DNA from 3 places in the Peribacillus sp. N1 genome. Region 1 is predicted to be linked to each of the others. Evidence: riboswitches for the same ligand, from Rfam matches in the RefSeq annotation. Region 1 holds a riboswitch; each other region holds the start of a gene.
The links. Region 1 has a riboswitch for S-adenosylmethionine ahead of ACYP5M_RS13710 (methionine ABC transporter ATP-binding protein). Riboswitches for the same ligand answer to the same signal wherever they lie in the genome.
Positions count from the first base shown of each region.

Region 2: another riboswitch for S-adenosylmethionine. It lies ahead of ACYP5M_RS12740 (methionine ABC transporter ATP-binding protein); the one in region 1 lies ahead of ACYP5M_RS13710 (methionine ABC transporter ATP-binding protein).
Region 3: another riboswitch for S-adenosylmethionine. It lies ahead of ACYP5M_RS02230 (Na+/H+ antiporter NhaC family protein); the one in region 1 lies ahead of ACYP5M_RS13710 (methionine ABC transporter ATP-binding protein).

Region 1 is NZ_BAAHZO010000003.1:159,809-163,288, reverse strand. It holds gene ACYP5M_RS13720 (thioredoxin family protein) at 1-87, shown strand, start outside; SAM riboswitch class I at 232-339, shown strand; gene ACYP5M_RS13715 (O-acetylhomoserine aminocarboxypropyltransferase/cysteine synthase family protein) at 439-1,749, shown strand; SAM riboswitch class I at 1,865-1,977, shown strand; gene ACYP5M_RS13710 (methionine ABC transporter ATP-binding protein) at 2,131-3,165, shown strand; gene ACYP5M_RS13705 (methionine ABC transporter permease) at 3,158-3,480, shown strand, end outside.
Region 2 is NZ_BAAHZO010000002.1:868,259-871,738, reverse strand. It holds gene ACYP5M_RS12750 (NADPH-dependent FMN reductase) at 22-567, opposite strand; gene ACYP5M_RS12745 (GNAT family N-acetyltransferase) at 990-1,385, shown strand; SAM riboswitch class I at 1,598-1,709, shown strand; gene ACYP5M_RS12740 (methionine ABC transporter ATP-binding protein) at 1,966-2,988, shown strand; gene ACYP5M_RS12735 (methionine ABC transporter permease) at 3,002-3,480, shown strand, end outside.
Region 3 is NZ_BAAHZO010000001.1:480,699-484,178, reverse strand. It holds gene ACYP5M_RS02235 (chromate transporter) at 40-585, shown strand; gene ACYP5M_RS02230 (Na+/H+ antiporter NhaC family protein) at 917-2,224, opposite strand; SAM riboswitch class I at 2,415-2,522, opposite strand; gene ACYP5M_RS02225 (SOS response-associated peptidase) at 2,801-3,472, opposite strand.

The DNA.
Region 1 (3,480 bases):
TTTTTCAAAGAAGGACGGCTGCACAAAAAAATATATGCCTTTCAATCCGTTCCTTATTTGTACGGATTGCTTAAGGAAATCAGCTAAGAAACCAATCGGAACCGTGGTTGGTTTCTTTGTTGCGGACATATGAATGTTAGATGAAATTAAACAAAGAATATTCTAACAATTCATTGACTGATTTAATCTAAAATGCTATATTTTGAATTAAGTAACAGCAGAATTTAATAGTTCTTATCAAGAGTGGCGGAGGGACTGGCCCGACGAAGCCCGGCAACCGGTATAAATTTTTATATACGGTGCTAATTCCAGCAGAGTGTTGGCTCTGGTAGATGAGGTGTATTCTTGAAACCTCTTCTTATTGAAGTGGTTTTTTTGTTTATAAAAGGCCAGACATCATATAATTCCAACTAAATCCATAGAAAAAGGTGAAATCATATGTCAGGGAAAAAATTGCGTTTCGAAACATTGAGTGTTCATGGCGGTCTGCAAGCTGATGAAACAGGTGCACGTGCAGTTCCTATCTACCAAAGCAATGCATACTTGTTCAAGGACACCGACCATGCAGCGAATTTATTTGGCCTAAAGGAGAATGGCTATATATATTCACGACTCCATAATCCCACGATCAGCGTTTTTGAGGAAAGAATGGCCTTATTGGAAGGCGGAATCGGCGGATTGGCAACAGCAAGCGGAATGGCTGCCATCTCACTTTCAATCCTGAATATTGCCGCTGCAGGGGATGAGATTGTTTCAGCATCTACATTATATGGCGGTACGTATAACCTTTTTGAAAATACTCTTCCTAAATACGGGATTAAAGTGAAGTTCGTTTCTCCTGATGACCCTGAAAATTTCAAAAGGGCGATTACGCCAAGAACTAAAGCCATTTTTGCTGAAACCATCGGAAATCCAAGTTTGAGGGTGCTTGATATTGAAGCGGTAGCGAAAATCGCCCATGATGCCGGAATACCTTTAATCATTGATAATACCTTTGCGACACCGTATCTATGCAGACCAATTGATTTTGGAGCGGATATTGTCATCCATTCCGCTACAAAATGGCTTCTGGGAAATGGAACTACGCTTGGCGGTGTCATCGTGGATGGAGGGAAATTCGATTGGAACTCGCCAAATTACCCTGGCTTCACAGAGCCTGACCCAAGTTACGACAATCTGGTATACGCCGAGGCAGTTGGACCTGCCGCATTCATAACGAAAGCCCGAGTCCAGTTACTCCGTGATTTAGGACCTGCGCTAAGTGCCCAAAGTGCATTCCAGTTTACGCTGGGACTTGAAACGCTGCATGTAAGGATGAAAGAGCATCTATCAAACACCAAGTCTGTCATTAAATATTTAAAAAACCATCCTGCGGTGACTTGGGTTTCACATCCTGGTGATGAGGATCATCCCGATAAAGCCCTTGCGGAAAAATATTTGCCAAAGGGAGCTGGATCTGTTGTGACTTTTGGGATACAAGGTAATCGAGAAGCTGGGGCAAAACTTATCAATTCGGTGGAATTATGGTCCCATGTAGCGAATGTTGGGGATGCGAAGAGCTTGATCATCCACCCAGCCAGTACGACCCATCAACAATTGAATGAGGCAGGTCTTGCGAAAGCGGGTGTGAGTGCCGACCAAGTCCGTTTATCGATTGGGATTGAAAATGTAGAGGATTTAATAGAAGATTTGGAGCAGGCAATTGAAAAAGCGACGAATATAGTCTCCTTGACATCCAAAACGGTTTAAGTAAAGTTTCTGTATGCTTGTACTAGAAATATTATACATTGCGCTCCTTTTTTATCTATGATAAAATTTCTCCATACTAAAGAACTTAATGATGTACAAATATTCTATATATTAGCTCTTATCAAGAGAGGTGGAGGGATGTGCCCGATGAAACCCGGCAACCGACAAGGAGATTTCCTTGGAAAGGTGCCAATTCACACAAAGTTTAATCACTTTGGAAGATGAGAGGAAGGCCTGTTTCTTCACCTGCCTTTCTGCTCATGCAGAAAGGTTTTTTCTGTTTTAATTGGGTAAACTTTTACATGATATGAGAAACAGACTAATAATGTAGAGAAATCAACTAAGTTCATAGGTTTTATTGGATAAAAGAGGTGAGGGTTAATGATTACATTGACGAAAGTCAGTAAGCTGTTCCGAATAGGAAAAGGAAACAGTGAGACAATCAAGGCTGTAAATAATGTGAATGTTGAAATAAATAAAGGCGAGATTTTCGGTATCATCGGTTACAGTGGAGCGGGGAAAAGTACTTTGATCAGAATGCTCAATGGATTGGAAACACCAACAGAGGGATCTGTTGTAGTTGCTGAGAAGGAAATTTCAAAAATTAAAGGGGCTCAGCTCCGCAAGGCCCGTCAAGAAATCAGCATGATTTTCCAACATTTCAATTTATTATGGTCGAGGACCGTTCAGGAGAATATATCTTTCCCATTGGAAATTGCAGGAGTTTCTAAACCTGAGCGAACCAAGCGTGTGAACGAATTGATCAAGTTAGTAGGATTGGAAGGCAGGGAAAAGGCCTATCCATCACAATTAAGCGGAGGGCAAAAGCAAAGGGTGGGAATAGCCAGGGCTCTGGCAAATGACCCTAAAGTGCTGCTGTGTGATGAAGCGACTTCTGCCTTGGATCCGCAGACTACCGACTCCATACTCGAATTGCTTGTTGACATCAATCAGCGTTTGGGGTTGACGATCGTCTTGATAACACATGAAATGCATGTGATCCGCAAAATCTGCCATCGCGTCGCCGTGATGGAAAGTGGGCAAGTTGTTGAACAGGGACCTGTCCTGGATGTTTTCAAGAACCCTAAAGAACAAATGACGAAGCGTTTCGTGCAACAGGTAACGGAACCGGAAGAAACGAAAGAAACGATGGACCATTTGCTCGAACGCTATCCTGCAGGCAAAGTGATTCAATTGACCTTTGTAGGCGATCATGCCGAAAGCCCGTTGATCACCAAGCTTGTACGTAACTTCGAGTTGGATGTCAATATCGTTCAAGGTAAGATATCCCAAACAAGAAGCGGTTCATATGGAACATTGTTTATCCATCTTGATGGCACTGAGGATGAAATGCTCCGCGCAATCGAATTCATTAAAGCACAGCAGGTAGGCGTGGAGGTGATTACTCATGCTTGAAGAATTATTGCCGAATGTTGATTGGGAAGACATTATTGAAGCTACGAGGGAAACGCTTTACATGACAAGCGTCTCTGTAGTGGCAACCTTTTTTATAGGCATAATATTAGGATTGATCCTGTTCCTGACAGGGAAGGGTAATATGTGGGAAAACCGGGCAGTCAACGGGATCATGAGTGCTGTCGTCAATATTTTCCGTTCCATTCCATTTCTTATTTTGATCGTGCTGCTCATTCCTTTCACTAAAGCGCTAGTCGGTTCCATGATCGGAGAGAACGCTGCACTGCCGGCACTTATTATCGGTGCGGCACCATT
Region 2 (3,480 bases), on a different contig from region 1:
CTGGGAGTCTTTTTTAAATCATTAACGAGTATGATGATTATACCAGCTAATGAAATTATCCACGACCGTATCGATAAACTGGACAGTCGACTCATGTGTAAGCCTGCCTTCGTTATCGATTTTGTCATGCACTGCACCAACATATACTTCATTCCCTGGAAGGAGTGGGGAGGCGATGCCTATTGCGAATAAGATTTCACGCAAATGCAATTGAGCTTTAACCGTTCCTAATTGCCCCATTGAAGCACCCATGATCCATGATGGTTTGCCGATTAAGACTTTATCGACACGTGATAACCAATCGATTGCATTGCCCAATACACCTGGAATCGTACCGTTGTATTCAGGAGTTACCCACAAAACTGCATCTGCTTCGGCCACTTTGCTTTTAAATTCTTTTACAACTGATGGAGGGTCATTTTCAATATCTTGATCATAAAAAGGTAATTCCCGAATGTTCAATATTTCGAGATCGAACCGATCTTGATATCTAGATTGAATATATTTGGCAAGCTTAAGGTTGTAAGACTCTTTACGGATACTTCCCACTATTGCAACAACTTTCATCTTCAATACCTCCAATGATTTTTATAATGGATAATCATGTAAATGTATTCCACTTACCTATTATAATTGGAATGTAAATGAAAGGGAAAAAGGATGCTTGGGAAAAAGTTGAGTTAGAGCTTAATAAACAAATTCCTCTCGAACATTCATTCACTTAGGGTTACCCTGCAAAGTTAGACTCGAAAATTAAATAGATTTGTTTGTGCCAATCCAATCCCCATTACTAGAACTCACCAAACAATATTGCATTTGTTTTTAATTTAATATTATGACCATTCCTATAGGGATTAAGGAAAAATCCTTTCAGAGAAAATGAAATAAGACGCTTGAAAAGTAAATAATGAAATATCATGAAGACCGTAAGTGAAATGTTTTTTTTTTGCTTGAAAACTATTTCACTAAAATGACAGGAGAGGATGAAGTTGATCTTTCGTACCATTGATACGGACAAAGATAAAGATATTATCGTTAAATTCAGGAAAGATTCCTTTGTTGTAAGTTTTGGATCTGAGGCAGGTTTTGGAGATGAAAATACATATCTGCAACGAATGGAAGAAAGGGTCCGCAAATTCCCGGGGGGACAGGTGATCATTGAAAAGGACCAAGTACCGATTGGGCAAATGGAACTTCGAATTCGGGCGTATGAAGGAACTGAGATCGGCTATGTAGATCTATTTTATCTTATTCCCGGATACCGCAGTAAAGGCCTTGGCAAGGAATTGGTTCGCTATGCAGAAAACTTTTTCGGGCGATTTAATGTATCCGAATATCATTTAAGGGTTTCTCCGGATAATCAAGAGGGCGATTCACTTATATAAGAATTCAGGCATGATGAAGATAAGGGAAGAAAATGAAATATACCCAGTATGGAGAATGAGCAAATCATTATAGAATATAAAATTTAACTATATTAATATAATTAAAAGGCGTCAATCACTATACTGTGAAAATATTTTAACCGATGAAAAATAGGGTTGACTTTAGAGAAATTAGAATATATAGTGAAGGACATAATTAAATATAACGTTAATTCTTATCAAGAGATGTGGAGGGACTTGGCCCTATGATACCTCGGCAGCGGGTTTTTACTTTTGTAAAAATACTGTGCTAATTCCAACGGACGAAAGTTTGAAAGATAAGAAGGAGCTTTTCTTAGATAATTAATTTAAGAGTTTACTCTTTTTTATGTCTAAAGAGGCCTCTTCTGTCTGATGACGGAAGAGGCCTCTTTTGTTTATTCAAAATGTATATGGTTATTAGGAAATTTGGTGCAATTACTCATGAGTTTCGCAGATTTACTCGTGAGTTTCGAATTTAACCCTATCATTATGAAGCGTTGCAAAGCTCTTCTCTCTGGATAATGAATTCGTACAAATAAACAACATGGGGGGAGATTGGATGATTGAGTTTCAAAATGTTAAAAAGGTATATCAAACAAAGAAACAGACTGTCGAGGCTTTGAAGGGCATTAATTTGACAGTGGAAAAGGGGGATATATTCGGTGTAGTCGGTTATAGCGGGGCCGGGAAGAGTACGTTGATCAGGTTGGTCAATTTGCTTGAACATCCTTCAGATGGTTCGGTGATTGTTGGGGGCAAGGATTTAACCAAATTGAGCGCGAAGGAATTGCGGGCAGAAAAGAAAAAAATCGGGATGATCTTTCAGCATTTCAATTTGCTAAACTCAAAGACCGTTTTTGATAATATCGCCATGCCGCTGATTTTATCGGGAACCCCTGGTAAAGAAATCAAAAAGCGGGTAGGCGAGCTGTTGGAGTTCGTTGGCTTATCGAGCAAAGCAAAGAGTTATCCGGAACAATTATCCGGCGGTCAAAAGCAGCGGATCGGCATTGCGAGAGCATTGGCTACCAATCCATCGATCTTATTGTGTGATGAAGCTACCTCGGCATTGGATCCGCAAACAACGAGTGCTGTTCTGCAGCTCTTAAAGAAAATCAATAAAGAATACAATATTACCATTCTGCTAATCACTCATGAGATGTCTGTCATTCGGGAAATTTGCAATAAGGTAGCGGTCATGGAGGGCGGATGCGTCGTTGAACAAGGTTCGGTTTTCGAAGTTTTTGCGAAGCCGCAAACGGATATTGCAAAAAACTTCGTGAGAACGGTCATACATGACGAAATTCCACAAAGTTTCCTAAAAAGCATAGGGTCCCATATCCCGATTATTTGGAAAATTAATTTTATTGGGACTACTTCGGGTACTCCTTTGCTTTCAACCATCTCGAAGAAATATGATGTTCATTTAAGTGTTTTATCAGCCAATATTTCTGAAATTCAGGAAACGCCTTTCGGGAATTTGATCATCGAAGTGACCGGGAATAAAAATGAGGTGGACAAGGCTTATCAGTATATTAAAGATGAGGGGATTCTCGTCCAGGAGGTGCAGATAAATGGGTAATACGCTTTGGGGAATGGAAATAACGGCAGATCAGCTGTCGACAGCTTTCGGTGACACACTTTATATGGTAGCCATCTCATTGGTATTTTCCGGATTGATTGGTCTTCCGCTTGGTATCCTGCTTGTCATTACAAGAAAGGGCCATATCCTGGAGAATAAATGGGTCTTTAATGTATTGAACCCGATCATCAATATATTGCGGTCGGTTCCTTTCATCATCTTGCTAGTAGCACTTATTCCGTTTACCAGAATGATTGTAGGCAGTGCGATCGGAACGAATGCGGCCATTGTTCCGCTAATCTTTTACGCGGCTCCTTATATCGCCCGGCTTGTGGAGAACTCCCTGTTGGAAGTGGACAAAGGGATCATCGAGGCAGCTCAGGCGATGGGGGCGACGACATGGCAAATCATTTATCGTTTTTTGATTCCTGAGGGACTTAGTTCGTTGATCCTTACATTTACAACAGCGACAATCGGGCTTGTTGGATCTAC
Region 3 (3,480 bases), on a different contig from region 1:
AAAAGGGACTAACTAATTTTCAAGAAAGTGTGTGATGGAATGATGGAATTGTGGGAGTTGTTTAGCACCTTCTTTATTATCGGCTTTGTATCGTTTGGAGGCGGATACGCCATGATTCCCGTAATAGAATCGGAAGTCTCACAGCATGGATGGATGACGACGCAGCAATTTGCTGATATCATCGCGATTTCCGGTATGTCCCCAGGACCTGTCACTGCCAATAGTGCCATTCTTGTTGGCTATTCTACTGCTGGATTTGCAGGGGCCATTTCATCTGCTTTCGGAATCTTACTTCCTGCTATTATATTCGTAACCGTTATAGCCACCTTCTTCAGCAAATTGAATCATTACCCAGTTATTCAATCCATGTTCTATGGACTAAGACCCATTGTCACTAGTTTAATCCTCTTTGCAGCAATCAGCTTTGCACTTTCCAATAATATGATAGCGCTGAACTTTTCTTGGCATGCGATAAGCTTATTAATCGTTTTTGGATTATCGTTATTTGCCCTAATGAAATTACGCTGGCACCCAGCCTATGTAATTATCCTTTCCGGTTTAGTTGGTGTTGTCCTCTATTCATGACAGGTGTCGCACACACAACCATCATTAATTTGGACCGGAATTAAGCAGAAAAATTGAAGAATGATTGATACTATATGAATGGGAGAAAACTTGATTATGTTTATGTATTTACCATACAAAAAACACCCTGTATCCAATGATTCAGGGTGTTCAGACTGTAGACTAACTCGATGAAATTTTAGGGGTTTGTACAATTTGAACGTTGATTTCCCCTCCAGGCACTCGCTTTCCGCGGGCGGTCCGGGAGCCTTTGCGCCTGCGGGGTCTCCCCTGGACTCGCTTTTCCCGCAGGAGTCTCGCACACCCGCTCCAATCAACTTTGTTTTAACTTTTAGTTCTTCGATCCATCATTTCCCGGCTGAAACCGTGGAAAACCAATCAAGATGGCAAGGACGCCACAAAATCCAATTAGTATTGGGTAATATGAATACTGCAAGATGCTTATCGGAGAAATCTTTGCTACCCCTGCTGCAACAAGCAGTTGTGCTCCATATGGTATCAACCCTTGGATACAACATGCAAATATGTCAAGCAAGCTCGCTGATTTACGCGGATCAATCCCATACTTTTCAGCGATATTTTTGGCAAGTGGCCCGGCAATGATAATCGAAATCGTGTTATTTGCCGTTGAAAGGTTTGTCAAACCAACAAGCCCTGCAATGCTGAATTCCGCCCCTTTTTTTGATTTGCTATTTCGGGTCACTAGGTGGAGTAGATAATCGATGCCACCATTATGTTTGATAACAGCTACCATACCTGCAATTAAAATGGCAAGGAAGGAGATTTCATACATTCCCGCCATTCCTTCTCCAACTTTTTGAATGACACCCAACGGTTTATAACTTCCATCAGCCAAGCCGATAATTCCGGCAAATACGATTCCGATGGAAAGGACCAGGAACACATTGACTCCTGCCAATGCAGTGATCAATACGCAAAGATATGGAAGAATCTTCACCCAATTATAAGAATGTTGGGAGATGTCAGCTTGTTCACCCATTGTTAAAATTCCAAGGATTGCACATGTGATGATGGCCGCAGGTAAAACGATGAAAAAATTCACTTTAAACTTATCCTTCATTTTCGTTCCCTGAGTTCGAACTGCAGCGATTGTCGTATCTGAAATGAAGGAAAGGTTATCCCCAAACATCGCACCACCAATAACGGCCGCCATTGATAGGGCAAGCGAAATATCTGTTTGCTCACTAATCCCGACCCCGATAGGTGCCAATGCAACAATCGTTCCCATGCTTGTCCCCATGGATAAAGAAATAAAACAAGCAATAATGAATATCCCTACCATTAATAGATTTTGCGGAAAAACAGCTAAGGCAAGATTCACTGTCGATTCAACTGCTCCCATGCCATTGGCAACTTCGGCAAAAGCACCAGCTAAAAGGAAAATGATAACCATTAACATAATATTGGCGTCCCCGGCACCTTTACAGAAGATATCAACCTTATGATTGAATGTCTCTTTCCGATTCATTGCCAATGCAGCTGCCGAAGCAATTGAAATTGCAACAATCACCGGAAATGAATAAAAATCTTTAGTGATGATTCCGGACCCTATAAATAAAATTAAAAATACGACAAATGGGATCAATGCCCATGGATTCCCTTTATTGTTTGCACTCATGATGTACACCTCTTTTTATTTTTCCCGTGACATGTGTCACAGCTCTTATTCTATTAACAGCTTTCGCAAATAACTCCAATTTGAACCTACCTGATTATCTAGTCTTGGAGATATAGCAAAAAAACCGGCATAAAGAAGACCCCTTCTATTTAACAACAAGAAGAGGTCTTTTAATTTATAAAAAACACCCTCCTTATCTTTCAGGCAAAAATCAGCCTGCTGGATTTGGCACAGCACTCCATTTAAGTCCGCTGCCGAGACATCTTCGGGCCAGTCCCTCCGTCTCTCTTGATAAGAAGATTACATTATATAATTTATCAAATATTACGATGCCTTCCAGAAAAGTACCACACTGGAAACTTGCTGAAACCATCTGAGTTTGTGAAAGTGACATCGAAAGTCGTTTTGAAAAGCAAATATAACAGTACAGCATTTTGTCTATTTTCGCAAGGGTTAATTTTAAAGTATTTTACATGCACTCCTTACTATTTATAAAGAAATCTTGACATGTGCGGTTAATCAGTTTTTTTCATTTATCAGGATGGAATTCATATAAAAAAGAGGTCTTATGACCTCTCAGCAAATTTGTTGTATTAGGTTAGATGAATTATTTTTGGTCGAATTCACATCAGTCGATACCTCAAAGGCTTCCATCTGTTCCGAATCGAATGACTTTAAATACTGCTGCAGATATGCAGGATCATTATTTGTTGGACTCAACCATTCTTTTTCATCTTCTGGTTTAAGGATGACAGGCATACGATCATGAATGCTGGTCATTAGCTCATTAGGAACGGTTGTTATAACGGAGCATGAATAGACGCTGATGCCTTCAGGAGTTTTCCAGGATTCCCAGATACCCGCCATTCCAAATGGAGCATGATTCTTCAGTTTTATTCGCATCGGTATTTTTCTTTCCGGTGTCTTCTTCCATTCATAAAAAGAGTCAGCGATTATCAAGCATCTCTTCTTCTTATACGCATTCCTGAAGCTTGCTTTCTCAGTAATGGTTTCCGCTCTGGCATTGATCATTTTGTAGCCCACTTTTTCGTCTTTTGCCCAGAAAGGAATGAGTCCCCACCGAAGATATCCAAGTCGATTCCTTGCCCCGTCATTAATGACGGAGAGAACGGATTGGGAGGGAGCAATATTGTAGCTGAATTGGTATTCCCCATCAAACGATCCTTGAATATCAAACCGATCTTTTATTTCTTCAATGTCAGTGAAAAGGGTAAAACGTCCACACATACTATCGC